DNA from 2 places in the Mesorhizobium sp. B3-2-1 genome. Region 1 is predicted to be linked to the other one. Evidence: predicted binding sites of a transcription regulator. Region 1 holds the regulator's gene; the other holds the start of a gene.
What was found. The regulator LexA, encoded in region 1, represses DNA repair genes until DNA is damaged. The targets are predictions, from matches to a motif close to TGTTCNNNNTGTGTTCNG.

Region 1 (3,411 bases):
GCGGCACCAGCGATGCATCGAAATTCGTATGGCTCTCCGTATAGACGACGTCCTTGCCCTCGACGAAGCCATTATCCGTCAGCGCCTTCTTGAAGCCGGCTATAGCGGCGTTGAGCTGGGGGTGCTCGCCGAAATTGGCAATGCCGATGCGTATCTGATCGGCAGCGGCAGTACCCGCGCTCACCATCAATGCGCCGGCCAGGAACAAACCCGACAACCAAGCGGATTTCGACTTCAACATCATTTCCTCCCAGATTTGATCAGCGCCGCTTGGAGCGCGGCTACTGCGGCGATCATGGTCAGTCCGCCGGCCCGTGTCAAATATTATATATAATTCTTGCCATGCTCCGACATCATATATAATTTTTCTCTGCCAGACGACGGATGGACCGCGATGCAGGATCAAACCAGCTCCACAAAGACGGAGGCAGCCTATCAGCTGTTGCGGCGCGATATCCTGACCACGCGCCTCATGCCCGGCGCCCCGCTCAAGCTGAGTGCGCTGCGCGGTACCTACGGCGTCGGCTGGACGCCGTTGCGAGAAGCCTTGTCGCGGCTCGAGGCCGAACGCCTAGTCACCGCCATCAGCAATCGCGGCTTTACCGTGGCTCCGGTGTCGCGGGCCGAACTGGAGGATCTGGCGCGCGCCAGGATGGTGGTCGAGATCCCCCTGTTCCTCGAAGCGATGGAGAAAGGCGGCAAGGAGTGGGAGGATGCTGTCGTCACCGCCCACTACCGGCTCTCCCGCTGCAAGACCGCGGTCGACGATCCCTCGGATGCGGCCGTCGACAAATGGGACGAGAACCACGAGGCTTTCCATGCGGCGCTACTGAGCGCCGCCACATGCGACTGGCTGCTGCGTTTCCGCTCGACAATCTCGGATCAGCTGCGCCGGCACCATCGCTTTCTTGGTCTGGCGCCGACATTGCGGGCCGCGGCTGGCCTCAAGGATGGCTATGAAGCGGCGATGAAGGCACTGCGCGAAGCGATTGCGATCGAACACCATACCGCGATCATGGAAGCGGCACTCGATCGTGACGTCGAGCGGGCCAAGGCGCTGATGACGGCGCATATCGGCTACACCCTGCGTGTCTACGTCCACAGCGAAGACAGCGGCGCAACCGAATACGCTGCCCGCGCCGGCAGCTCGAAAGCGAGTTCGGGATGACTTCAGCGCTCCTGCGACGCCTGTTCGCACGCACTTGATCGGGGCCGGCCGGACGCCTGGATCCATCGCTGCCCGAAGCTACGATCGTTGGCGTTTTGATTTCGTTTCGTTCCGCGAATGATGGATCCACAATTTTTACGATCCACCCCCGGAAAAGCCCTCCAAAAGACTGATGCCAAGCCTCGGCGGAGGATGGGCCACAGCCCATTAACCAAAACGATTTCAATGTGCTTGCCGACGGCGGAAAAGGTCGATTGCCGTCCGCTGTCGCGGGCAAAAAACTTCAGATGCCTTAACAAATTCATTAAACTTTAAACGGTTGCGGAACACAACTGGAACAGATAGTGTTTGTTCTGGGTTTGTTTTTCGATTCTGGTTCAGACCTTTCGTTCAATGCCTTGGGGGCCGCCATGCTGACACGCAAGCAACATGAACTGCTGATGTTCATCCACGAACGGCTCAAGGAAAGCGGGATACCGCCCTCCTTCGACGAGATGAAGGAAGCGCTCGATCTTGCCTCCAAGTCGGGGATCCATCGCCTGATCACGGCGCTGGAGGAACGCGGCTTCATTCGCCGGCTGCCCAACCGGGCGCGCGCGCTGGAAGTGCTGCGGCTGCCGGACTCGATCGCGCCGGGCCTCAATGCGGCGAAGAAGTTCTCGCCAAGCGTCATCCAGGGCAGCCTTGGCCAAGGCGGTCTCGGCCGCCAGATCAGGCCGGCGGCGGCGCCTTCTCGCCTGCCGGCGGCCGGTAACGACGACGATGCGGTTTCAGCCGTGTCCATTCCGGTCATGGGCCGTATCGCCGCCGGTGTGCCGATCGATGCCATCCAGCATCAGACGCATTCGATTTCGGTGCCGCCGGACATGATCATGGGCGGCGAGCACTATGCGCTGGAGGTCAAGGGCGACTCGATGATCGAGGCCGGTATCTTCGACGGCGACACGGTCATCATCCGCAATGCCGATACGGCAAGTCCGGGCGAAATCATCGTGGCGCTGGTCGATGAGGAGGAAGCAACGCTGAAGCGGTTTCGCCGCAAGGGCGCTTCGATCGCGCTCGAAGCCGCCAATCCAGCCTACGAAACACGCATCTTCGGGCCAGACAGGGTCAAGGTGCAGGGCAAGCTGGTCGGGCTGATAAGACGCTACTGAACCGGTTTGCCATCGGGTTTGTCAGGCTTTTTATAGGGCGGCAGCCCCCTCGCCTCGCGTGAGAATTTTCGCTGCTCGTGCCAGGGCCGGTATGGTCCGTCGACGGCGAATTCGATCGCAGCCGGGCTCGTGGCCGACTGGGGATCGAAGAAGACGGCGGCACTCCCCTTGCGGGCGAGTTGCCGTTTCGTGACGACGAGAACCAGCGGATTGTGGCAGGCGTCATAGGCGGTAGCGTCATTGACGACGATCAGGTCGGCGAAGGCGCAGGCCTTCCAGGTGTTCTTGCGATCCTCGACATAGGCGATGATTGCGCCGGATGGGTGCCTGGCAAGACACAGGCCTTCGCGGCAATAGAACGGCGATCCCTGCGGCAGGTCGGTGGGACTAGCGATGTCGAATTGCCCGTCCGTCTTGTCGAACATTTCCGGTTTGACGATTGATTCTGAGACCAGGGCGCGTTTCCAGTTTTCGGCTGCGAATTCGTTCGGACGTTCCCGGTTGACGGCCAGTTCGCCATTGCCGATCGGCAATGCGACCAGCCGCGCATCTTCCGAGATCAGCACATCGGGCGTGCGCGTGTGCGACACGGTCAACAGGCCGGCAAGCGCGAATGGCAGCGCGGCAAGCCGCAGCCAGGTCGTCGCCATCGTCGCGATGACCAGCGCGACGGTGACCAGCAGCACGGATTGCTGCGAGATCAGCCCGACCCCATCGATCGGAGAGCGCTCCGATATCCACGCCGATACGGCGATCATCGCCGTCAGGCCCTTGCCCATGAGGTAGAGAGCCGGCCAATCCAACCCGAACGGCATCAGCAACGCGCTGGCGACAGCCAGGAACATCACAACCGATACGATCGGCATGACGGCCAGATTGGCGAACAGGCTGAGCGGCGACACCCGCTGGAAATGCCAGATGGCAAACAGCGCCGTTGCGCTGCCGGCGATGATGGATGTCACGGCCAATCCACCTGTCGCCAAGAGGAACTTTCGCGTCAGGAACCCGGGCAGGGATCGCTTTGGCGGCGGTGGCCTCGTCTTTCCCGCATGGTGGTCGGCCCAGCCGGCATAGGCGCCTACCAAGGCC
Region 2 (3,411 bases), on a different contig from region 1:
ACAAGGAGGGAGATCGGCCGACACCGCTGCTTTCGCCAAACTCCAAGAAATAGCGTCGTCGCTCAGTCCAGCCCGGCGAAGCTTTCTTCTTCTTCTTCTTCCATCACCTCGGCGCCACCCAGCCGGAACGGCGCAAACGAGGTGCGATGCAGCCGCGCCACCGGCCCATGCGCCTCGATTGCCGTGCGGTGCCGGACCGTGGCGTAGCCCATATGGACTTCGAAGCCATAACGATCGTGATGATTGCCGCAGCCGCACATCATGCGGTCGCGCATGACCTTGGCCACGATCGAGGCTGCAGCGATCGATTGCGAGCGCTGGTCGCCCTTGATCAGCGCGCGGCCCTCGCAGGGCAGTCCTGGCGGCACGTCGCGCCCGTCCGCGAGCGCGAGTTTCGGTTGAACCGACAGTCCGACCAGGGCGCGGCGCATCGCTTCCAGGCTGGCCTTGAGGATGTTGCTGCCGTCTATGCCCTCGGCGCTGATCGAGGCCATGGAAACTGCCTGGGCAGTGTCAAGAATGCGCAGGAACAGCGCTTCACGCTGCAAATGGCTAAGCCGCTTGGAATCGTCGAGCCCTTCGGGAATGTTGGCGGGGTCGAGTACCACTGCCGCGGCGACGACCGGCCCGGCCAACGGACCACGGCCGGCCTCGTCCATCCCCGCAACCGGCCACAGACCATCGACCATCGCCTTCGTCTCGAAGGAGAAATCGGGCTTCTCGACGATTTCGAAGAGAAGCGGAGAATCAGAACGCGCGCGAGCCATGTTGCGGCGAGGTTCGCATCGGCTCCGATTCTCCGCAAGTCCCTCCGGGTCGGGTGGGGCGCCGGACCGGGAGGGCACCGTCTGCAGGCCGGGGCAGGCCGGACGGGATTTTTTCGCCACGGCGGCAATAAACAGCCGCGGCGATTGTCGGTTCAGAGCAGCATCAACTGCTCCTGGTCCTTGCCGGCGGCGACGAACTGGTCGGTCCGCAGCGTGCGTCGTTCGGCATTGAGGCCGAGCCGCTTGGCGGTGATCTCGAAGCGCCGGCCGATCTGCCAGGCATAGGGTCCGGCGCCCTTCATGCGCTTGCCCCATTCCGAATCGTAGTCCTTGCCGTCGCGCATCGAACGGATCAGCGACATGACGTGACGATAGCGGTCGGGATAGTGGCGCAGCAGCCAGTCCTTGAAGATCGGGCTGACCTCCAGCGGCAGGCGTAGCACCACATAGCCAGCCTCGCGCGCACCGGCATGGTGTGCCGAGTCGAGGATGCGTTCCATCTCTTGGTCGGTCAGGCCGGGAATGATTGGCGCCACCATCACCGAAGCGGGGATACCGGCATCCGAAAGCTGCCTGATAGCCTCCAGCCGCTTGGTCGGCGTCGAGGCGCGGGGTTCCATCGTCCTGGCCAGCATGCGGTCGAGCGTCGTCACCGACAGCGCCACCTTGGCGAGCCCGCGCTCGGCCATGCGCGACAGAATGTCGATGTCGCGCACCACCAGGGCCGACTTGGTGACGATGCCGACCGGATGACCGCGCGCCTCCAGCACTTCGAGGATTTCGCGCATGATCCGGTACTGCTTCTCGATCGGCTGGTAGGGATCGGTGTTGGTACCGATGGCGATGGTGCGCGGCTGGTAGCCGTCCTTCGACAACTCCTTGTCGAGCAGGCGTGCCGCGTCCGGCTTGGCAAACAGCTTGGATTCGAAATCCAGGCCCGGAGACAGGCCCATGAACGAGTGCGTCGGCCGCGCGAAGCAATAGACGCAACCGTGCTCGCAGCCGCGATAGGGATTGATCGACCGGTCGAAGGAGATGTCGGGCGATTCGTTGCGGGTGATGATGGTGCGCGGCTTCTCCACCTGCACCTCGGTCTTGAACGGAGGCAGTTCCTCCAGCGAACTCCAGCCGTCGTCGAAGACATGCCGGCTGACGGGTTCGAACCGGCCGGATGGATTGATGCCTGCCGACCGGCCACGATTGCGGTCCGGACGGACCCGCATGCCACTCTGCTCAATCATGGCGTTGGCCATCTCGGCCCGTCCTGCTCCGAAGGCCGCAATGTCGGCGCGCATGATCGGTTCCATCTTCGCCCGCTCCCAGGGACTGTCCATGTTGTGTCGAATCGCTCTGCTCATGAAATTATTCCTATTTTGTCGATGAGAACAAAGCAAGAACTTTCTATGGTGCGCTGCAAAAACTGGCGTCGGTCAACGCTTTCCGCTATTCGGCTCACGATGCTTAGTGTTCTCATTGAAACGCATAATGACGAGGAGGGGCTCGTCCGCACGCTGGCGACGCTGATTGGCGGCGCGGTCGAGGGCGTGGTGCGCGAGGTCGTCGTCTGCGACACCGGCTCCACCGACCACACGCATCGCGTCGCCGAGCATGCCGGCTGCCACTATGTGGGGAGCGGCGGCATCGCCGCCGGCATCCGCCAGGCCAAGGGTGACTGGCTGCTGTTTCTCGAACCGGGTGCGAGGCTGGTAGAGGGCTGGATCGACGCGGTCGTCGCCCATACGGCCAGGCAGACCATGGCCGCCCGGTTCTCGCGAGCGCGGGGCAGCCGTCCGCCGTTCCTGGCCCGGGTCTTTTCGGGCAACCGTGCTTTGGCCGACGGGCTGGTGATCAGCAAGCGCCAGGCCGCTTCCTTGTCGAAAAGTGCCGGCAGCGCCGAGGCGCTGGCGCGCGGCCTGGCGACAAGGAAACTCGACGCCGAGATATGGGCGGCGCCGCCGAAGCACGGGCACCGCGCCTCGAAATGATTTTTTGCAACTGCTCTGTCCATTGTGCGTTGCACAAAGACTGACGCGGAGGTAGCCTTACGACGAGGTGGGTGAGTTGGGTTCGGGTCATGCCGCGCGGTAGCCGGTGCGGCATCGGTGGCGCCGTCACAGCCGAGGATCCAATGAAGCTTTCGATTCCTGACAAATCCGGCACTGCCAGTATCGAGGCCATCGCGCGCAATGGCAGCCTGCTGCGGCGCATCGCCGTGCGCGTTCCGACCTATTTCGCGGACCTGCGCGAAAACCCTGCCTGGCTGCCGATGTTCGTGCTGGCGCGCACCATGCCCGGGCGCCGCATGCACTGGCTGGGCGCAAAACGCGCTCGTCCGGTCGACAATGCGGGAAACACGATGTTTGCGGGTGTCGAGCGGAGCACGGTGGTCGATGCGCTACGCTCCCAAGGCCTGTTTTCAGGGCTCGTCCTGCCGGCTGTGATCCATGAAGAGATCGCGCGTTTCGCGGGGCGCACGCCTTGTTTCGGCAATTTCGACCGCCGCCTCGAATTCATGCCGGGCGAGCACGCCGAAGCCGAGAGACGATTGGGCCGCTCGTTGCTCAGCGGGCACTATTTCGAACGCATCCTCGACTGCCCGGCGGCACTCGCCGTACAGCGCGATCCGCTGCTTCTCGACATCGCC

Region 2: FJW08_RS17945 (PA0069 family radical SAM protein) is a predicted target of LexA. The motif match lies at 2,149-2,166, and genes of this name have one in related genera.

What each region holds. Positions count from the first base shown of each region.
Region 1 covers NZ_VFTI01000002.1:31,899-35,309, forward strand. Annotated here, with positions in the region: gene FJW08_RS01965 (ABC transporter substrate-binding protein) at 1-241, opposite strand, end outside; gene FJW08_RS01970 (GntR family transcriptional regulator) at 395-1,168, shown strand; gene lexA (transcriptional repressor LexA) at 1,579-2,322, shown strand; gene FJW08_RS01980 (ComEC/Rec2 family competence protein) at 2,316-3,411, opposite strand, start outside.
Region 2 covers NZ_VFTI01000016.1:89,312-92,722, reverse strand. Annotated here, with positions in the region: gene FJW08_RS17950 (ribonuclease HII) at 63-767, opposite strand; gene FJW08_RS17945 (PA0069 family radical SAM protein) at 920-2,074, opposite strand; gene FJW08_RS17940 (glycosyltransferase) at 2,225-2,752, shown strand; gene FJW08_RS17935 (hypothetical protein) at 2,896-3,411, shown strand, end outside.